DNA from 4 places in the Exiguobacterium sp. s39 genome. Region 1 is predicted to be linked to each of the others. Evidence: riboswitches for the same ligand, from Rfam matches in the RefSeq annotation. Region 1 holds a riboswitch; each other region holds the start of a gene.
What was found. A riboswitch is a leader RNA that binds a small molecule or an ion and turns the genes downstream of it on or off. The one in region 1 is predicted to bind thiamine pyrophosphate.

Region 1 (5,614 bases):
CTGATCGGCAAGGAAGACGATCGACTCGTCGCGATGATTGCCATTCGGAAGCATCGCCCTTTTTCACTTGAAGAAAAAGGCGTGACGTTAGATGAGACACTGACGGACCCAGCGGAAATCCGCTTACTCAGCGTTCGTCCCGAGTACCGCAATAGTCGTACGTTCATGCAATTGATGCGCTTTTTGATGGTCTACTTGGAGCGGGAAACGATTGATCATGTCTATATCAGTGGTACGACACGGGAAGCTAAACTATATGCGCGGTTCGGCTTCACACCAATCGCAGCAACGCTTGGTAGTGGCGATGCCCAGTTCGTACCGATGTTGTTGTCGCGCGCAACATATGAACGATCCGTCATCGCGGACGTTTTACGTCCTCTGCATTTTCTAGCCGGTCCAGTCGAGGTTGCACCAACAGTCCGCCAAGCGGCACAACAAGCACCGCGTCCGCATCGGACGGCCTCGATGCGTCAGCTCGATCAAGATTTACGTGGTCGGATGTGTCAGTTGCTGGATTTGCCATATGTCTCGATGGCTGTTGGCAGTGGCACCCTCGCCAATGATATTGTCGCACAACAACTGAGTGGACATGGATTGATTCTAAACGGTGGCGAGTTCGGTCAACGCTTGATCGATCACGCGGCACGAGCAGGAAAGTCATTTGATATCCACCTGCTTCCGTCCGGTCACCCGATCGACTTGGAACAACTCGCAAGTCAACTGCATCAAACGGAGTACGACTGGATTTGGTTGACGCATTGTGAGACGTCTACGGGCGTTCTCTACGATCTCGATGCGGTAAAATCGCTATTAGATCAACGAACCGCACTCATCGTCGATGCGATCAGCGCCGTCGGGACCGGACGTTTCTCATACGCTGGCTGCAGATTCGTCACGACCGTCTCCGGAAAGGCAATTGGGGGTTTACCGGGTCTTGCGTTCATCGGTCATACAGACTGCATCCTACCTTCTCCACGTGTTCCACGTTATCTGGATCTCGGACTCTATGCGGAAGGCGTCGCCTTTTCCGGCTCATCGAACTTGTTGCTGGCTTGTCAGGCAGCGCTCGATGCCCTTGATCTCGATCAAGCAGCCATCAAGATGACCTATCTCGAACAAGCCGTTCGCGCTACTGGTTTCAACCTGCTTGCGACTCAAGAAGCGCAAGCGCCGGGAATTCTGACGATCGTTCATCCGTCGGCAACCGCTTTAGGAGACGCTCTTCGGATTCAGGGCTATCACGTCCAGTATGAAAGCGACTATCTCGTCCATAATCAATGGCTCCAAATCTCAACGATGGGACAGACGACGATGCGGCACATCGAACGTCTCATCCGTGTATTAGTCCGTGAAAACCAACGCATCACCATAAAAAATGAAAAAAATGAAAGACCTCTTAACCCTTGATTTCAAGCGGTTTGGAGGTCTTTCGACTTTAAAAAATAAAAATTAGAGGTTTAAGGATTTAAAACATAGGGGTATAAACTCACTAGCACCGCATCAAACCGGTGACTTACTCACACATGTTTCTCAATATCAGCGTAATGACCTGGGAGAGAAATGCAAAGTCACGAAAGCGTCAGATTCAAAAGAGTCTGAAACCGATTGTCTTAGCATATTTAAATTGTTCAGGACTTGTCCTGCTCCTACATTCATTACCTTTTGAGGGCTATACCAAATTCAAGGGGGAAATGAACATGTCAGTTAAATTAACAGCCGAAAAACGCGAGGTACGTCCACGCTCACTCCGTAAACAATTACGTCATGAAGGAAAAGCTCTTGGTGTCGTGTATGGTTACAAAGTGGAAAGTACACCAATCGCATTTGAAGAAAAAGAATTGCTTAAAATCGTTCGAGAAAACGGTGAGAACGTCTTGATTTCACTGAAACTCGACGGTAAAAATATTAACGTCTTGATCAACCGTCGTGATATGGATGTCTTCACACCAACTGTCGATCACGTTGAATTCATCGCCGTTAAAATGGATGAAGAGACAGAAGTTGAAGCAGATGTCGTACTCGTCGGCGAAGCAGCTGGCGCTAAAGTCGGTGGATTCCTGTCACAGACACTCTTTAAAGTAACAGTCGCAGCTACACCAGATAAATTACCAGAGAACGTCGAAGTCGACGTCACGAACCTCGAAATCGGCGATTCGATTTCTGTTGCTGATCTTCCAGAACAAAAAGATTTCCGTATCGTCACAGAAGGCGACATTCAAGTCGCAGCTGTCGTCGAATCAACGCTTGAACAAGAGCTTGAGGAAATCGAAGAAGCAGAAGCTGAGGCACAAGCGGAAGCTGGTGAAGACAACGAAGCGGAAGCTACGGAAGAGTCTTCAGAAGAAGCAAAAGAAGAGAACGAAGACAACAAATAAGTCGTTTGACGATACGCCCTTCGTGGCGTATCGTTTTTTTGTGTCTTGACAATAGACAGAAGATTGCCTAAAGTGAACAGCGTATCACCTATTACCATATCCACTAGGGGAGCCCATTTGGCTGAGACGATTCACTTCGGACCCTTCGAACCTGATCTAGTTCATACTAGCGTAGGAAAGTGGAGCGATCACATCCAATGACTCCTGCTGCGCGCAGTTTTTCTGAGGACCGCTCTCTTTTTTACGGAGGGCGGTCTTTTTGGCGTCTCCCCCATTCTAAGGAGGACGTACCTAATGCAAAACTGGAAAATGAAAGAAATCATGGTCATGATGATGCTCGCCGTCGCTTGCGGGGTCATCTATCTCGGTTGGTCAACACTCTGGTTACCGATGTCTGCGATCTTCGGACCTGTCGGTGCCAACTGGATGTTTGGGATCTGGATCATCGCGAGCCCGCTCGTCGCAGCAATCATTCAAAAACCAGGTGCCGCTCTCATCGCGGAAATCGTCGCGGCAGCCGTCGAGCTGTTCACGGGTAGTCACTTTGGTTTATCGGCTCTTCTCATCGGGGTATGCCAAGGGCTTGGTGCGGAACTCGTCTTTGCGATGACGCGTTATCGCCGTTATGACACCTGGACATTGATGTTATCGGGTGTTGGAGCCGCGATTGGTAGCATTGTCTATAGTCTGATCGCGAACGGATTCGGTTACTACACGACGACGACGTTGCTTGCGACAACTGGCTTACAATTGATTAGTGGCGCATTACTGGGCGGCTTGCTTGCAGCGATTCTCGTCCGTCGCCTTGTTGCGACCGGTGTCTTGAACGGGTTTGCGGCCGGACGTGCGAAACGGGAAGTCGCATGATTACTGTCGACGATCTCAGCATCCGCTACCCCGGTCAGATGAAGTCGGTGCTCGATCATGTATCGCTGACGATCGAACACGGAACGACCCTTCTGCTCGGACGAAGCGGGAGTGGCAAGACGACACTGCTTCATGCCCTAGCCGGACTGACACCAGAGACGATTGAAGTCGAACAGACGGGAACCGTTACCCGGTCCGGTTCGGTCGGAGTGCTATTCCAAAACCCAGAAGAACAGTTCTGCATGGAAACGATCGGACGCGAAATCGCTTTTAGCTTAGAAAACCGGTCGATTCCACGCGAAGAGATGGAGGAACGAATTGAACGCTTACTCGCACTCGTTGGTCTCCCTCTCCCCTTCTCGACACCAATCGCGAGTCTATCCGGGGGGATGAAACAACGCCTCGCGCTCGCTGCGGTCCTGGCACTTGAGCCGACGATCTTATTACTCGATGAACCAACGGCTCAGATTGACCCGATCGGGCAACACGAGCTGATGGCGTTGATCTTTCGGATTCAGAAAGAACACGATTTAACGATCGTCTTGATTGAACACCAACTCGATGTCTGTTTGCCATATATCGATCAGATCGTCTTACTTGAGGACGGATCGGTGACTGCAACGGCACATCCACAGGATTTGTTTCCGCAAGCTTATGAACATCTTCAATCGAAAGGGGTCGCTGTTCCATCTTTGTATCCGTATACGTTAGAGACGTTACCCATAGATGGACCACAAGCGGCGCGACTTCACGTGCTTCCCTCAGTCGCTACAGCAGGCACTCCCTTGTTACACGTCGCTGCATTATCGACGAAAGCACCTTATCCGCTGACCGATGCGACATTTTCCCTGAAGACGGGAGAATGGGTGATGCTGCTCGGGGCAAACGGATCCGGGAAAAGTACGTTGCTTGCAACACTCGGTCGGTTGCTCTCGCATCAAGGAACATATCGGTTCCAAGAACGTCCGGCTCAGCGTTACTCCCGGCGACGCTTTTATGAGCACGTTGGCTATGTCTTTCAACAACCGGATCTGCAGTTTCTCAAACTGACAGTCGAAGCGGAAATCGACTGGAGTCACCGGGCAGCGACGAGTGATGAGCGCACAGCGTTGCTCGAACGACTGGAACTCGCATCTGTCAAACAGCAGTCACCGCTTGCGCTTAGTACGGGGCAACAACGACGGCTCAGCGTCGCGACGATGCTCGGGCAGACGAAGGATGTGTTGTTGCTCGATGAACCGACGTTCGGACAGGACGGATTGACGACACGGCGGCTCATGGAACAGTTGTTGACGGAACAACAAAACGGAACGACACTCGTCATGGCAACACACGATATGGAACTCGTCGCCCGATACGCGGATCGTGTCCTCGTCATGGAGCAAGGCCGAATTGCCTTTGACGGAAGTCCGAGCGAGTTATTCGCTGATGTTCCGTTACTCGAACGCTGTCAGCTACAACGTCCACTTTCGTACCAATTCCAGGAGGTGAAGCGCCATGCAGACGAACGCGTCACCGTTCGCTAAACTCAATCCTGTCATCAAGGGTAGCGGATTGTTTTTGATCATGTTTGCCTTGATTGCAACGAACGACTGGATCAAGACGTTGGTGTTCCTGAGTTTTGCTATCGCGCTGCTACTCCTCTCCGGGTGGGGTCCTCGCGATTTCTTGAAACGACTCGCACCTTACAGTCTATTATTCTTATTGACGTTCTGGATGATGGCAGCCTTCGGCAAAGGAACGAATCCTCTATGGTCGTTTGGTTGGTTTCATGTCACATCGGAAAGTGTCATGCACGGCTGGTTACTTGCCTTACGGATGGCAACGTTCGTCTGCTTAAGTTTCGCTTTCGTCACGACGACCGATGCGACCCGGTTCGTGATGAGCTTGATTCACCAAGCAAAGGTGTCGCCTCGCTTCGCGTACGGATTTCTTGCCGGGATCCGCTTTCTTCCACATTTGATCGAAGAAGTTCGCGTCTTACGGCAAGTCCGGATGATTCAGAACGTTCACAGTCGCTTTCCTGGTGATGCGTTCCTATCAATCGGCTTACCGCTCTTCTCGCGATCGATCCAGCGGGCAGAACGGATGGCGATCGCTTTCGAAGCCCGTCATTTTTCAGCAGAACGGACATATTATGAAGTGCCAGTCGTTCAGCGCCAGGATGTTATCTATCTCATGGTCATCCTCCTGTTCATCAGTCTTGTCTTTTGGCTATGATTACCGCCACCCGTATCCGGGTACATTCTAGCAAGACAGATTGAAGGAGAACGACATGAAACGAATCCTTTTGATTGGTGCAGGACACGCTCACCTGCATTGCATTACCAATGGACCCACAGAAGACGTCGAGTGGCTGATTTTAAATGCCT
Region 2 (5,614 bases), 420 kb from region 1:
GCTAGTCGCATGGCGTGCGCCATCTTGACCGGATCTTGAGCATGGGCGACAGCGGAGTTCAATAAGACACCATCCGCTCCCAGTTCCATCGCATAGGCGACGTCAGTCGGTGAGCCGATCCCGGCGTCGACGATGACCGGGACCGTCGTCTGCTCGATGATGAATCGTAGATGAAGTGGGTTGAGAATGCCTTGCCCGGAACCGATTGGTGACGCTGCCGGCATGATGGCGTGACAACCGAGTTCCTCGAGTCGCCGTGCAAGGACGACATCGTCCGACGTATACGGTAAGACGATGAAACCTTCTTTGAGTAATTCTTCAGAAGCCCGTAACGTCTCGATCGGATCAGGTAGTAACGTCTTGTCGCAACCGATCACTTCGACCTTAACCATGTCGCACATACCGGATGCCCGCGCAAGCTTCGCAAGCCGAACAGCTTCCTCCGCCGTCTTCGCACCGGCCGTGTTCGGCAGTAAATCGTACTTCGCTAAATCAAGCGACTCCAAAAAATTCGCTTGTTGTTTGTCGAAGATATCGAGCCGACGGACGGCGAATGTCAAAATTTGTGAAGCAGACGCATCGATTGCTTTCTGCTGTACCGTAGCATCCGTATATTTCCCTGTTCCGAGTAATAATCGTGATTCAAATGTCTTTTCTCCAATTTTCAGCATGTTTATCCTCCTCCTACGAAATGAACGATTTCAAATGTGTCATTGTCCCGAATGACCGTCTGACCATACGCCGCGCGATCGATGATTTGTCGATTCTGTTCGACGATGACGAGCTTTTCCCCTAAGCCAAGTTGCGTGAGCATGTCCTCGATCGTTTCAATCTGATCGATCGTGTGGTCATTGCCGTTAATCGTAATGTTCATCGGACTTCCTCCTTCTGAATCAACCGTAATGTATTTACCAAGACTTCCGCTGTCGCCGGTGCGAGTAATATGCCATGCCGATGATGCCCCGTCGCTAGGAAGATCCGACGGGATGAATCGGCGACTCCGATATATGGCAAGCCGGACGCCGTTTGTGGTCGTACACCGGACCAGACTTCTTCGATGACCGCGTCACGAATCGGTGGATACAGTCGTTCTGCTGCTTGAAGCAATGACGTGACCCCTGCGACACTGACACCGACTGTCTCGTCGTGCGGCAGTTCGGTCGCACCGATCAAAATCCGACCGTCTGCTTTCGGCACAAGGTAGACGGCGTCGTCAAACAGGATCGAGCGTAACGGCTGACCCGCGAGACGGACGGCGAGACATTCCCCTTTGACCCCATATGTCGCGATCGAAATGCCGGCTGTATCGAGCAAGGCTTGCGAACCCCGTCCGGCAGCGACCGTCACTGTTTGTCCGGTCCAGATTCCCGCATTCGATTCGATCCTGATGAAGTCATCGTTCTCTTCGATGCGTGTGACCTCTACCTGTTCTTCAATTGATATGCCACGTGCGTGTAAGGCATACATCAATGCAGTCGTCAGTCGTCGTGGATCGATTTGACCGACAGCTGGAAACAGATGCTCGCGCCCTTTACGCTTTAACAAAAACGGTTGTTCCCGGTATCCACAATCGATGCCTGTTTCTCGCTCGAGACGACGTGCAAGCAACGGATACAGACGACGACTTCGCGCGGCAAGTGCATGCAATTCCTCTCTGAGCTCGATGTCCGTCGCAAGCATCCCGGCAGCCGCGCGACTCGTTCCTTGTCCACCTGCTCCGCGTTCTAAGACGACGACGGATTCATTCTGACAGGCGAGACCGTAAGCAAGCGTCAAACCGATGACTCCACTGCCGATGATGATGTGATTCGTCATACCCGTACCCCCTGATAATGCTTGACGGCGGCGAGCGGATCCGATTGACCGAGAATACCCGATAAGACGGCGATTCCGGTTACACCGGTCGCTACGATTTCAGGCATGCGTTCTGGTGTAATCCCGCCAATTGCAATGACTGGTTTCGTCGTGAAGGTGACGACTTGCTTCAAGGCGTCAATCCCTCGTGGTGGCACGTCCGGCTTCGACGCTGTCGGATAAATATGACCGTACAGCAGGCGGTCGGCTCCTTCCGCTTCTGCTGCCAGTGCCTCTGCTAGCGAATGGACTGATTTCCCGATGACGAGATTCGGAAAATGACGTCGCACATCGCGGACACGTAAGGAACGGCGCGTCAGCTGCACACCGATGCCGGCGACATGGGCGACATCGACCCGATCATGAACCGTTACCTGATCAGGCGAATAACCATGCGCAAGGAGCGCTTCAATTAGATCAAGTAATTCTGCCGCCGACAAGTTCGGTTCACGTAGATGTAGCTGATCCGTATAAGGTTGAAGCGATTGAAAGGTCTTTATTTCGTCAAGCGGATTAATGGATCCCGTCGAAATCAGATGTAGACGCATCATGTTCTTCCTTTCCATACGAAAAAGGACCACTCCCGATGTTGAAGGGAGTGGTCCGAAAATGCGCTGAAGCGCTAAGGATATCTAAGGTTTCGAGCCACTTCCCTCCGCTAGTACGAACTAGATCAGGTTCAAAGGGTCCGGATACTTCCGTCTCAGTCTGCTGGGAGACTCCCCTAGTGTCTTTTCGTGTTTAATTGGCTTGCCCCATTAGTCTAGCATGAGTCGCTTTGCTTCGCTAGTCCTAGTTGAGCGCTTCCACTTGCTGAATCAGTTCCGATTTCGTTGGTCGCTGTTGCTCTTGGCTGTCGGCATACGTCTGCTTCAGCTTCAGGATGCGCATTACTTTGGCATCGAGCATCTCCGGCGTCAGCGTTTTGTCTTTGACGGCTTGCATCACTTCAGCATGGACCTTTGTGTAAGCACCTGCCTCTGAAAACATCGCCATATCAGCTCCATTGACGAGCGACTGACGTGCCGCTTCTGCGAGACCATATTGTTTCGTGATCGCCCCCATGACGAGATCATCCGTGATGATGACACCGTTGAATCCGAGTTGTTGACGCAAGAGGTCAGTCAAGATCGGCTTTGAGAGCGAGGACGGATTCATATCGTCATACGCGGGATAGAGAATATGGGCGACCATCACCATCTCGGCGCCCTCTTGAATCGCTTCTTGGAACGGTAACAGCTCCGTCCGCTTCAATTCTTCCTTTGATGCCGTCACTTTCGGTAGCCCGACATGGGAATCGACACTCGTATTGCCGTGACCGGGAAAATGTTTGACGACCGGAATCGTTCCCGTCTCCTGCATCCCGTGCATCAGGGCCGTACCAAGCGTCGCGACGGTATTCGGATCAGCACTTAACGCACGGTCGCCGATGATCGGATTGTTCGGATTACTGTTGACGTCAAGGACCGGCGCGAAGTCCATGTTGAAGCCATAAAAACGTGACAAATGTCCGAGCGTACGTCCGACGTCTTCCATTTTCACTTCATCTGCTCCTTGCGCCATCCGTTGACTCGTCGGTAGACGTAATCGTTGATCCGGTACCCGGCTGACGCGTCCGCCTTCTTCATCAATCCCGACGAACGCATACGGTTTTTGGTTCGTCTCTTGAATCGCACGCGTGAACGTCAAGAGTTGCTCTTCCGACGTGATGTTTCCGCCGAGCAGTAAGACCCCACCAATCGCATGCGTCTTTAACAGTTTCCGGTCAGCTGCTGAAAGTTCCGTGCCGGCGACTCCGATGTAGAGCAGTTGATCGATCTTTTCTGACGTCGACATCGCTTCAAGTTGCTGCTTTAATCGTGCTTGTTGTCGTTCTTCTTTCGTCGGCTCAGGCTTCGGTTTCTTTTCTTCTGTCGGATGCTTCGTTTCCGGTTGTGATGGTTTCGTTGGTTCCGTCGTCTCCTGTGCACACCCTGCAAGCAACAGACAACCGATCAGTACGGTTTTCTTCACAAAGGATCCTCGCTTCGCACACCATTAATCGAATAATAGACGGAAATCTCAGCGTTCAGGGATTGCGAGACCGAACAATATTTATCCTTTGATAAAGAGATGGCACGACGGACCTTATCTTCCGGGAGATCACCTTCAAGCCGGTAATGAATCGAGATCGACGTAAAACGCCGCGGATGATCCTCTGCCCGTTCTCCTTCGATATCCATTTCGAAATAGGTGATCGTCAAGCGCATCTTCTCTAAAATCGAGACGATATCAATTCCAGTACAGCCGGCAACGGCATGTAGCAAGAGTTCGGTCGGTCGTGGTGCTTGGTTTTCACCACCGTTTTCGGGTGCTGCGTCCATCGCCAGATGATGCCCTGATTCCGTCTGTCCACTAAACCCCATCTGTTTGTTCCATGTCACTGTCGCTTGCATCGTTTCCACTCCTTTATAAGTAGTCTTCTTCTGTAGTATACGCAAAAAACAGCAAGCCTGGAAATTCACACGCTATTTCGAATAATGGTTCTTTTCCCGAAATCTCGCTTTGCGATACCCGACGAAATCGTTTCATGCTATCCTGTTACTCATAGTTTCGCGCGTAAGCGCTAGAATTGAGGAATCATCCATGTCACCTACTACTCGTTTAAGTCGACACGATTGGCTCTTGATCGCTACGTTGTCGCTCCTGACATTCGTTCTCGGAACAAGCGAATTCGTCATCGTCGGGATCCTCGCTGAAATCTCCTCAGCCCTTGATATCACGATCGCAACAGCCGGTACGCTCGTCTCGGCATTTGCCATCTCCTTTGCGATTGGTACGCCGATCGTCATGTCGATGACCGGTCATCTGGAACGGCGTCGCCTGATCCTACGTCTCTTACTAGCCTGGGTCTTACTGAATCTTGCCAGTAGTTTTGCACCAAGTTACGAAGTATTGCTCGCAACCCGCATTCTGACAGCCATCCTGACTGGTGTCTTGATCTCACTCGCAATGGTCGTCGCAAGTGACGGTGTACCTGTCGCGAAGCGCGGTGTCGCCGTCTCGTTCATTTTCGGTGGTTTTACACTTGCGAACGTTTTAGGTGTTCCGATTGGTACGTTCATCGGTCAACACGCTGGCTTCGAAGCCACGTTCTGGCTGACGACGGTCATGGGATTGATCGCGTTCCTCGCAGTATGGAAGATCGTTCCGGTCCAGCAATCGACGGGTTCCGGTTCAATTAAGGAACAGCTTGGATTGCTCGCTAATCCACGAATCCTGATTGCCTTCTTCATTCCGTCATTCGGATTCGGGGCAACCTACGTCGTCTACACGTACCTCGTGCCGATCCTGCAAACAGAACTTGGCATCGCAAAAACGTGGATTAGTCCGATCCTGCTCGCTTACGGCGTCGTCTCGATCTTCAGTAACATCCTTGCCGGCAAGATCGCTAGCAAAAATCCGATGGGACGCTTACGATTCGTCTTCGTCGTACAAGCAATCGTACTTGCTGCGTTATACTTCACGACAGCATCCCTTCCGCTTGGTCTGTTCAACATCGCCTTGATGTCGTTGATGTCGATTTTACTGACGACTTCGACACAGATCTACTTGATTGACCTTGCTGAAAAGTTCAACCCGGAAGCAAAAGGACTCGCTGCTTCATTGATGCCGGTTGCGAGTAACGTCGGGATTGCTTTTGGTTCGGCACTCGGTGGCATCGTCTATGCGAACGGTCCGATGATGAACACGGCACTCGTCGGTGGACTGGTCGCGCTCG
Region 3 (5,614 bases), 400 kb from region 1:
GCTCGGCTGGGCCGTGACGGTCGCACTCGAAATTACAGCTGCCGGCAGTTTGATGGACCGCTGGTTTCCGAACGTACCCGTTGTCGTCTGGTGTACCGTCTTTACGGTCTTGCTGTTCGGTCTGAATGCCGTCTCCGCCAAAGCATTCGGTGAAGCTGAATTCTGGTTCTCGAGTTTGAAGGTCCTCGCGATCCTGTTCTTCATCATTCTAGGTGGCGCTGCTTGGTTCGGCTGGTTACCGATGGAAGCAGATCGCCCAACATCGTTATTCGCGAACTTTACGGCAAGCGGTTGGTTTCCAAACGGGATTCTCGGTGTCTTGACGACGATGATTGCCGTCAACTTCGCCTTCCAAGGAACGGAATTGATCGGTGTTGCGGCTGGGGAGTCCGACACGCCCGAAAAATCGATTCCAAAAGCCATCCGCAATACAGTCTGGCGGACGTTCATCTTCTTCGTCTTATCGATTACGATCGTTGGTGCATTAATTCCGTATGAAACAGCTGGCGGAGTCAGCAGTCCGTTCATCATGGTCTTTGATGCGATCGGTATTCCGTACGCTGCTGATTTGATGAACATCGTCGTCTTGACGGCACTATTGTCCGTCGGAAACTCCGGATTATATGCGGCGACTCGGATGTTATGGGCGATGGCGCAAGAAGGGATGATTTCAAAGAAATTATCTTACGTCAATGCACGTGGTGTGCCGATGCGCGCGTTACTCTTTACGATGATGTTTGCGATGTTATCGCTCCTAACCGCGTTTTTCGCAGAGGATACCGTCTTCATTTGGCTCTTGTCCTTAGCCGGACTTGGCGCTCAAGTCGGCTGGATTTCGATTTCTGCTTCGCAGCTCGCATTTCGTCGTCAGTTCGTCCGAAACGGACACGATGTATCCGAACTGAAATTCAAGACACCACTCTATCCGGTGTTACCACTGATTTCGCTGACGTTAAACGTCGTCGTCCTCGTCAGTCTTGCGTTTCAAGCGGATCAACGAATCGCTCTATACATCGGTGTTCCTTTCTTCCTCGTCATGTGGGGAAGTTATCATCTCTTCGTCAAAGGAAAACATCTATCCGCCCAAAGCGACATCCGTGTCGCCCCTTCTCAACTCGAAGAATAATTTCATACAAAAAGAGGCCATGGATTTGTCCACGGCCTCTTTCCTATGATTGTGCTATTCCTTAAGCGTCCGCATCATCAATAGTTCTCCTTGATGGAGCTCTACCTTCGCTTCTGACGCACACCATTCATTACTGACGGTCAAGGAACCTCCGACCGGTACTGGATGTGCATCAAGTGGATATTTGACTCCGGATAAGCTTAAAGTAGATGGTACGAGTGGAATGAACGAAAGATAATGATAGCTCCCTGCTTCGACTGCATACGTTCCCTCAGCCAAGTATCGTACCTCTTCTCGTTTCGTCACGAGTCGTGCCTCTGGGTATCGCTTCAATAGATATACATTTTGGACGGTCATGTCGAGCCGCCCACCTGTCGCCCCGATAATGAAGGTATCCTCAAACTGTTTCTTCTCTGAGACTGTACGAAGTGCCAGTTCGAGATCCGTTTCATCTTTCTCGGCCGGATGAACGATTGCCCCTTCTGGTACATAACCAAGCGAATCAAAATCACCAATCGTCAGGTCGCATGTCAGCCCAAACGATTCAATCGTCTGAACACCACCATCGACACCGACGATAAAATCACCTGGCTGACAAAACGTCCGTAAATCCGGCGCTTCTTCTCGCGGACCGGCACAGACGAGAATCGCCCGCATCTCAGACGCCTCGTGCCGAATAACGGAGTAAGCGTGGCGCAGTCGTAAATAAAAGACCCGCAACGACACCACAAAGAACGTAAGACGGTACCATGTATGTCGCGTTATAAATCAATGAATACGGTACGACTGGACCTTCGGCATACTCGGCAAAAAAGACGATTCCACTGATGACATGACAGATATAACGGAGTCCTGCGCCTAATAACGTCGCCAGGAGAACGAACGCCATCAAGCTTTTCTTTTGTCCATTGCGCGCGGCTAGTCTGACTTGACGCGCGAACAGACCACTTAATCCGACGACACCATACGCAATCGTATAGTCAAGCATCGGTTGAACGATCGTCAAGACTTGTGGAGCGAACATCAATTGAATCGTACCGACAAGCGCTCCCGTGACGACCCCTCCGACGACACCGTGGCGAAATGCCATGACGAAGATCGGTAACATCGCTAAGCTGATTGAGCCTCCTTGTGGCATTTTGAATGGAATCAGTAAATCAAAGACGACTCCGAGACTGGCGAAGATGGCAATTTCCATCATCATTTGTAACCGTTTCATGCTATTTTCCTCCTTCATTGTACGAGAGGACGCAAAAAGGCAGTACGACGAACGCCGTACTGCCTGCGTGCGCCACATCCCTACGTCCGTTTGAACGGAACAGGTTCGAAGGGTTAAAGTCTAAAAGACTCCTCTCAGCCGCTTTTCAAGCGACACCCCTTGCGGTCATCATATTTCGTTTTCTCGTTCTTATTATACGGCAGCCCCTTGACGAATGCTAGTGATCGCTTCCGCATAATCTGGTGCATTGTAGATTGCTGATCCTGCGACGAGAACGTTCGCACCGTTATCGATGCAAAGCTTTGCCGTTTCCGGATTGACGCCACCGTCAATCTCGATTTCAAATGTCAGACCACGATCTGCTTTCATTTGCGCAAGTGCTGCGAGTTTCGGCATGACACGCTCGATGAAGGCTTGTCCACCGAAGCCCGGATTGACCGTCATCAATAAAACCATATCGACATCCTCAAGGACGTGTTCAATCGTTGATAATGGCGTATGGGGATTCAAGACGACTCCTGCCTTTGCGCCCGCTGCTTTGATTTGTTGCAAGACACGATGGACATGATTCGTCGCTTCGACGTGGAACGTCACGATGTCCGCCCCTGCTTTGACGAAATCCTCGACGAAACGTTCTGGCTGGTCGATCATCAAATGGACATCGAGAATCATATCCGTCTTTTGACGTAAGCTGCTAAGCACAGGTAATCCAAATGAGATGTTCGGTACGAACTGACCGTCCATGACATCAAAATGGATATAGTCCGCGCCTGCTGCTTCGACTGCTTTAACATCGCGTTCGAGATTCGCAAAATCTGCTGATAAGATAGATGGTGCAATTTTAATCATCTTCAATACCTCCGGGCTCGATTCTTGATTTCGTCTATAAACATACCATAGTTCTCATAACGAGAGGGCATGATTTCTTGGGCTTCGACGGCTTCCTTGACGGCACAACCGGGTTCATTCAAATGCAAGCAACCTCGGTATTTGCAATCATCTTGTACAGCCACGAATTCAGGGAAACTCCACCGTACATCCTCGATTTCCATATCATACGGAAAATCGAGGTTCGAGAAACCTGGCGTATCGGCAATCAATCCTTCGGCAAGCGGCATCAATGTGACGTGGCGCGTCGTATGACGTCCGCGTCCGAGTGATTTCGAGATCGCACTTGTTTCTAAATCAAGAGAGGGTTCCAGTGCATTGAGCAATGAACTTTTCCCGACACCGGATTGTCCGGCGAGAACGCTCGTTTTTCCAGCAAGTAACGGACGGACTTGCTCAATACCTGCCAACGTCTCACTTGATGTCTCGATGACCGTATACCCAATCTTCCGGTAAGCGGCAATCGCCTCTCGGACAGCCGGTCCTTTAACATCGTCCAGCAAATCCATCTTCGTCAATAGGATGACGGGTTGAATTTCCTTCGCTTCGATCAAAACGAGAAATCGGTCGAGCAAGTGCGCTGAAAAATCAGGTTCTGCCGCCGAGACGACGAGCAATGCCTGGTCGATATTCGCGACTGGAGGGCGTACTAAAAAGTTGTTCCGCTCCTTCACTTCGAGAATATATCCTGTCTCACTTTCGATATGAAGAACGACCTCGTCTCCGACGACTGGACTGATGCCGCGTTTTCGGAAATTCCCTCTTGCCCGTGAACGGACCTCTCCTTCTGGTGTCATGACATCATAAAAGCCACCCTGCAGACGTATGATCGTTCCTTCTCGATTCTCTTCGATGCGTTGTTCCGTCATCCTATGCACTCCTTTTTCATCACATTCATTGTGCGTCTTTTGCTTGATTGTACGTGATGGTTTTTGAACGATACACCGTATCGTCTTTATAGATCGTAATTTTTCCTTCTTCTCCTGGATCAATCGTCACCGGCACGTCGAATGTCTCATCTTGATCAATCGATTCCTCGATGACGGTCCGCTTCCCTTTCGCGTCTTCCGTCTCAATCCGGATGACTTGTTTCGGTGGTTCCTCGTCCTCGTTCTCGCTGACCGCATCATAGACGACCTTTTCAGGGAACGTTGCCGTCACCGTTTTTTCTTCCTCACCTTTTGAGATGAACACCGTCACGGAGTCGTTCGGTTCGACTTGTGCTCCTGCTTGCGGGAATTGACGAATGACTTGATCGAGCTTGACGTCACTTGAAAATTCTTGTTCAAACGTGCCGTCGAGACCCATTTCATCGAGATACGCTTTTGCTTCATCACTCGATAAGTTCGTCAAATCTTTCAATTCAAAGGACGAAGTTCCTTCTGAGACAGTGATTGTAATCGTCTGTTCTTTTGCAATCACTTCCGTCCCAGCAGAGATCGATTGCCGGATCACATTACCTCGCTCGACTTCATCCGACTTTTCACGTTCGACCTCGACTTTAGCGAATCCAGCCTCTTTTAATGTGGCAATCGCCTCTTTTTCAGCGTCATCTGTCACATCCGGTACTTCGACCGGCGCACTACCTGTAGAGACGACCAAGGTGACTGTCGAGCCTTTCTTGACTTGTGCGTTTTCACGCGGTGTCTGACTGATGACATCGCCTTCCTCGACTGTATCGCTATTTCGTTCTGTCGTCTCAACAACGAATCCTAGTTTCTCAAGCTTCGTTTCCGCTTCGTCTCCATCCGTCTTGACGACAGATGGTACGGTGACCGTTGGATCTGGCCACATCGCAAACGTCGTAGCTGCACCACCTAGCAATATGAGCAATAAGAGGACGATCCACCAACGTTTTTTCTTTTTCTTTTCCGGTGTTTTCGGTTGAACGGTCGTGACGGCGGGTGATTCTGGTTCCGCTTTTGATTCTTCTGGCACTTGTACAGGCGATAAGACCATCGTCTTTTCCAGCTCATCCTCTTCTGCACCTCGGATACCTTCGCTTGCTCGTTCGTCAGACAACGCCGTCACCATATCTGCCTTAAAGGCTGCGACGGACTGTTGACGGTCATGCGGTGCTTTTGCGAGCGCCTGCATGATACAGTTCTCAAGCGCTTGTGGCACTTTCGGATTCAAGACGGATGGGCGACGCGGTGTATCTTGCAGATGCTTTAAAGCGATCGCAACCGGTGAATCACCTTCGAACGGGACTTGTCCTGTCACAAGTTCGTATAAGACAGCACCAAGTGAATAGATATCCGACTTCTCATCCGCAAATTTACCTTTTGCTTGTTCCGGTGAAAAGTAATGGACGGACCCAAGGACGGACATCGTATGCGTCAGCGTCGCATTCGACATCGCCACAGCGATTCCGAAATCCG
Region 4 (5,614 bases), 660 kb from region 1:
AGCATCGTGGAACGCTATAGCTGATCAATCGATCGACTTTACTTGAAAGTGATTCCTCTTCAGGGGGAGTCACTTTTTTTCATTCAAGTCAGTCTGTCTAAAAACACGTTTGAAATTTATTTCAATTTGAAATCGTTTACAAATAAAATATTGTTTTAAAACAAACACCTTGCTATACTGTCCGTATTGAAAAGAATTCCAGTCACGGTTTGACTAAAGGAGGACGTACATCATGAAAAAAATCGGACAGTTCACGTTAACAGCCGGACTCGCAGCAGTACTCGTCTCAAGTAGTTTACCCGTCATGGCAGAGGCAGGATCTTCAGCCGATCGGATCAGTCACAAAATCGACACGATGACACTCGAACAAAAAATCGGGCAGATGATCATGCCGGACTTCCGACAGTGGAATGGCAGCAATCATACGTCGCTTGCCCCAGAAGTCGCGAACATCATCGATCGCTATGATTTAGGCGGCGTCATCTTGTTTGCTGAGAACGTCAGCGAAACCGAACAGACGACGAAACTCGTTCATGATCTGCAAGAAGTCGTCAAACAAGACGACAGCAACGATATTCCGCTGTTCGTCACGATCGACCAAGAAGGCGGCATCGTCACTCGGCTCGGAACAGGAACGAACTTACCCGGCAATATGGCGTTAGGTGCGACCCGTAGTAGTGCATATGCGAATGATGCCGGTCACATCATCGGTTCGGAACTGCGTGCACTCGGCATCAATGTCAACTTCGGTCCGGATCTTGATGTCAACAGCAACCCTGGAAATCCCGTCATCGGTGTCCGCTCGTTCTCGAGTGATCCGGAGCTCGTCGGCACACTCGGTTCCGCTTTGATGAAGGGAATTCAGTCTGAAGGTGTCGCGGCGACCGCCAAACACTTCCCGGGTCACGGCGATACGGCGACCGATTCCCACTATGGATTACCGGTCGTTGACCGATCCCTGCAGGAGCTAGAACAAGTCGAGCTCGTACCGTTCAAGCGAGCTATTGCTGAAGACATCGATATGATCATGACAGGACACATCGGGATGCCGCAAATCGAACCTGAAGTCGTCACGTCGACAAATGGTACCTTCCCTTTACCTGCGACGTTATCGGATGATGTCATCACGGGCGTACTGCGCGAAAAACTTGGCTACGATGGCATCGTCATCACAGACGCGTTGAACATGCAGGCGATCGCCGACAACTTCACGGAATCAGAAGCCGTCTTAAAGACGTTTGACGCTGGAGTCGACATCGCGCTCATGCCGACGATCCTTCGTTCCGAGCAAGATGTCACAAAGCTCGATCAGATTTTCAAGGATGTGATCGCAGCAGTCAAAGATGGTCGCCTCTCAGAGGAACGGATCGATCAATCGGTTGAGCGGATTCTGACACTGAAAGCAGAACGCGGAATTTGGAACGGTACGACTGACACGACATCCCTAGCTGAAAAAATCGCGCAATCGAACCAAATCGTCGGTAGTCCCGAGCATAAAGCAAAAGAACGTGCGATGACGGAAGCCGCGGTCACACTCGTGAAAAATTATCAGCGGACCTTACCATTCAAACCGAAAAAGAACGCAAATGTTCTTGTGATCGCTCCTGCGGCGGATCAAACGGACAGCATGAAAAAAACGATCGCTTCCCTACCGAAGAATCGGAACTGGCACGTGATGACAGCGAATTACTCGGCTACTACGCTACCGCTCGACCAAAACCCGACATTACGGGCGCAACTCGATGCAGCAGATTACATCATCGTCGGTTCCAACGTCAACACGAGTGCTAAACTACTACCTACTGCACCAGAACAAGCGATTCCGGCTTCGATCTTCCGCTATGCGAAACAAACGGATACACCATCCGTCCTGCTCAGTCTCCGTAACCCATACGATGTCGCCGTTCAACCGGACGCACCGGCACACGTCCTCGTCTATGGCTTCAAAGGCGATCCAAACGGTCCAGACTCCGAAGCAGGCAATCTAAAATCAGCGGGACCGAACCTGCCTGCAGGTATCCGAGCGATCTTCGGAACGTTCAAACCGCAAGGCACTTTACCGGTTGATGTGCCGGTCTTTCAGAACGGTGTCTTTACCGATCAACTGCATCTCGAATTCGGTGACGGCTTTAAAAACTGGAAAAAATGATGACGTGATACACCAAAAGACCGAAGCTCCTTAAAGGATGCCTCGGTCTTTTAATGATTGATACGGATATTCAGTTTCTTCTTTCGCACGATGGTAGACGCGGTATAACCAATAAGTCAGCAGTGCATAGACGACGATGACAAGAACAGCAGAAATATAGCTTCCCATGCTATACGCTACCTTGAAGTTTCGAGTCGATGCGGATATACCGGATAACACAATCAACGTTGGGATGATAAGTCCTACAAATCTTACTTTGACTTTACCAAGCATTCGTTGCATAGCATATGCCGCGAGGATCACGAGTGCGATGACTACGATTTCCATTCCAATCCCTACTTTCACCAGATGGTATTCCTAATTCTACCATCTACTGGTTTAAGAAGATACCGGGCGTGCTGGAATCTTTTCGTAGACCGACGTGAACGTCTCTTCCGTCCACCCCATGTGCCAGAAGAGTAACTCATAGTAACAACTTGTCACGAAATGACGTTTCATCCGCTCGCGTTCCATCGGGCTCGCTTGTTCCGCCAGCGCATCAAGCCGTGCAATCTGTTCAAAGACGACCTTTTCAAACCATTCCGAGCTGTACGTGTCGATCCATTGCTGATAGATTTTTTCTTCCGGAGTACACGTCAGTAATTGCTGTCCGACTTCATAATACAACCAGTAACATGGCAAGATGGCAGCAATCGTCTCACCGAGCGTTCCTTCACTCGCATGATGCATGTGGGAGACATACGCATATGCTGTCGGTGCCGGTTCAAATGCTTCAAGATCTGCTTCCGTAATACCGAGCGGCTCAAAAAATGATTGATGTAAGCTCAACTCTGCCTCGTAAGTCGAAGTAGCATGCTCGGCAAGTGTCGCGATCGTCGCGAAGTCGTCTGCTTTTGACGCTGCCTTCGCTTGAATCTTCGCAAAGTGTTTTAAGTAATAGGCATCCTGCATGACGTAATGCCGAAATTTCGAGAGCGGTAACGTCCCCTCCCCGATTCCTTGTACAAATGGGTGCGTAAAACTACTATCCCAATACGCTTGTGCCGCTTGTTTGATTTCTTGTGTGAATGTCATGATCTCATCCTCCTCGTTTAGTATGAAACGAAAAAACACCACCCCGAAACACACGGGCATGGCGCAAGAAGAACAAGACTTGACGCCACTTCCCTCCGTAAGTACGAACTTAATCAGGTTCAAAGGGTCCGAACGTCTTCGTTCGTCTCAGTCGGTCTACCGACTCCCCTAGTGGTCATTATTCGATTCCCATCCACTATAGCATGCTGAAAATGGAAGTCAAGTTGTCCTCTTTTCGCTATACTATGGAGTGTCAGAAGACGGATGCCGTCTCCATCTACAGACCGATTCCGAACTTCTTTCGTTCTCGTACACTAACTTTAGTACCTGATACTATAATTCATTCTGTTACTTACAATTGGAGGATTTCATTATGCATACACCAACAAAAATCATGGCGTCAGCCGTTATCGCTTCTGCTCTATTACTCCCGACAGCCGCATCTGCCGAACAAGTCGTCGATAAGACGATCGTCACACTCGGGGAGTCGCTCGGCGCAAAGGATAAAGCATGGGTGCTTTCCCGTCTCAATGCACCGGAAGGCATCACACCGATCATCGCCACTTCTGCTGACGAAGAAAAATATCTCGGGAAAAACATTCCACAGTCGCAAAAAGGTGGCAACATGTATTCGTCGGCTAAGATCGAACTGACGGAAAAAGGTGATGGACTTTCCGTCTCGACGGAGAACATCACATGGGTGACAAAGGATATGTATCTCAACGCTCTCGTCACAGCGGGTGTCAAAGATGCCGATATCACGATCACTTCTCCCTACAAGGTGACCGGGACATCGGCACTGACAGGAATCATGAAAGCGTACGATCAAACTTCCGCTGAGACTGGAATTAAGTTAAGTGACGAACGCAAGGATTTAGCACAGCAAGAATTATCGGTCACATCAGACGTCGGAAAAACGGTCGGCACGGATAAAGTCGCTGACTTAATGAATGAGATCAAGGCTGAGATCGCCAATCAAAAACCGGAAACCAAAGTCGAGATCGAAAACCTGATCGTCCAAGTCATTCAAAACAACAATATCCAGTTGTCTGACGCACAAATGGACCGGTTGACGAATCTATTCAATCAAATGGAGCAAGCGAACATCAACTGGGGACAAATCGAGAGTGGTTTGAAAAATGCGGGGCAAGACATCCACGCGTTCGCAACATCAGAAGAAACGAAAGGTTTCTTCGCTAAATTATTCGATGGACTCAGTGACTTCTTCAGTTCAATCGCTGGCGTGTTCAAATAATTCAGACTTCCGTAACTGACAAAAAAATAGTAAACTAGAGATATCTGAAACGAAAGGTGGTGTGAAAAGATGGACTTTGCCGCGTGCAAACACTGGTTGATGGAACAATTGTATCTGTTGCGCGCGATTTTTCATGGAATGGCGTTCTAAGGCACCCGTCTGCCCTTTTTTAGAACTTCATGATTGAAAAATACAGCAAAGCGCATCTTTCACACGTGATGGAGAGTGCTATTTGCGCTCTCCTTTTTTTGATGCGCGCGAAAGGATCAATTGATTATGATGATTTGCGACATTCAACACCTAACCAAACAATTCGGAGGCGAAACGATCTTAACGGATGTTTCCCTCTTCTTAAACGAACACGACCGTGTCGGTCTAATTGGACGAAACGGGAGTGGCAAGACGACATTACTCCGCTTGCTCGCTCGCCTTGAGCAACCGGACGGTGGTGTCATCTATCAAAAGAGCGGTTTGACGATCGGCTATTTGGAACAACTTCCTGTATATAGTGAGACGATGACCGGACTCGACGTCCTTTGGACAGCGTTTGAAGACATCCTCGCGATCCGTTCTCGGATGCAACAGTTGGAGCAAATGATGGCGACAGCACCAGAGAATCTGGATGCGTTACTCGCACGATATGCGGAAGCGACGAATGCGTTCGAACAAAAGGATGGCTATCTACTCGACTCGAAAATCGAGCGCATGGTGAACGGGTTACACCTTCGTCCGTTACTCACTCGTCCTTTCCACCAGTTGAGCGGTGGTGAACAGACGAAGATTTGTCTCGGTCGCATGTTACTCATGGAGCCAAATCTGCTCATTCTTGACGAACCGACGAACCATCTTGATTTAGCTGCCGTGGAATGGCTAGAGCAGTTCTTACGGGACTACACAGGAACCATCCTGCTCGTCTCTCACGACCGGGTCTTCTTAGACGCCGTCGTCACCTCGATCGTTGAACTCGAGGACGGTGAACTGACAACCTATATAGGGAATTACAGCGCGTTCGTCGTCGAACGAGAACGTCGCTTGATGGAACAGTTCCACGCCTACCAAGAGCAACAGAAAAAAATAAAGAAAATGAAGGAAGCGATTCGTCGACTCCGGCAATGGGCAAACGAAGCGTCTCCACC

Region 2: another riboswitch for thiamine pyrophosphate. It lies ahead of KNQ11_RS02660 (thiamine phosphate synthase); the one in region 1 lies ahead of KNQ11_RS04980 (ECF transporter S component).
Region 3: another riboswitch for thiamine pyrophosphate. It lies ahead of thiT (energy-coupled thiamine transporter ThiT); the one in region 1 lies ahead of KNQ11_RS04980 (ECF transporter S component).
Region 4: another riboswitch for thiamine pyrophosphate. It lies ahead of tenA (thiaminase II); the one in region 1 lies ahead of KNQ11_RS04980 (ECF transporter S component).

Annotation. Positions count from the first base shown of each region.
Region 1 is NZ_JACSNA010000001.1:939,310-944,923, forward strand. It holds gene KNQ11_RS04970 (GNAT family N-acetyltransferase) at 1-1,407, shown strand, start outside; gene KNQ11_RS04975 (50S ribosomal protein L25/general stress protein Ctc) at 1,698-2,375, shown strand; TPP riboswitch at 2,471-2,570, shown strand; gene KNQ11_RS04980 (ECF transporter S component) at 2,670-3,242, shown strand; gene KNQ11_RS04985 (ABC transporter ATP-binding protein) at 3,239-4,768, shown strand; gene KNQ11_RS04990 (energy-coupling factor transporter transmembrane component T family protein) at 4,740-5,462, shown strand; gene KNQ11_RS04995 (NAD(P)/FAD-dependent oxidoreductase) at 5,518-5,614, shown strand, end outside.
Region 2 is NZ_JACSNA010000001.1:518,050-523,663, reverse strand. It holds gene KNQ11_RS02675 (thiazole synthase) at 1-671, opposite strand, end outside; gene thiS (sulfur carrier protein ThiS) at 674-874, opposite strand; gene KNQ11_RS02665 (FAD-dependent oxidoreductase) at 871-1,815, opposite strand; gene KNQ11_RS02660 (thiamine phosphate synthase) at 1,812-2,405, opposite strand; TPP riboswitch at 2,488-2,590, opposite strand; gene nagZ (beta-N-acetylhexosaminidase) at 2,647-3,867, opposite strand; gene KNQ11_RS02650 (OsmC family protein) at 3,864-4,289, opposite strand; gene KNQ11_RS02645 (MFS transporter) at 4,480-5,614, shown strand, end outside.
Region 3 is NZ_JACSNA010000001.1:1,336,525-1,342,138, forward strand. It holds gene KNQ11_RS07135 (amino acid permease) at 1-1,126, shown strand, start outside; gene KNQ11_RS07140 (thiamine diphosphokinase) at 1,181-1,783, opposite strand; gene thiT (energy-coupled thiamine transporter ThiT) at 1,785-2,345, opposite strand; TPP riboswitch at 2,406-2,515, opposite strand; gene rpe (ribulose-phosphate 3-epimerase) at 2,538-3,194, opposite strand; gene rsgA (ribosome small subunit-dependent GTPase A) at 3,197-4,102, opposite strand; gene pknB (Stk1 family PASTA domain-containing Ser/Thr kinase) at 4,128-5,614, opposite strand, start outside.
Region 4 is NZ_JACSNA010000001.1:277,947-283,560, reverse strand. It holds gene KNQ11_RS01450 (sporulation protein) at 1-24, shown strand, start outside; gene KNQ11_RS01445 (glycoside hydrolase family 3 protein) at 233-2,149, shown strand; gene KNQ11_RS01440 (hypothetical protein) at 2,180-2,476, opposite strand; gene tenA (thiaminase II) at 2,528-3,223, opposite strand; TPP riboswitch at 3,297-3,403, opposite strand; gene KNQ11_RS01430 (DUF1002 domain-containing protein) at 3,597-4,478, shown strand; gene abc-f (ribosomal protection-like ABC-F family protein) at 4,755-5,614, shown strand, end outside.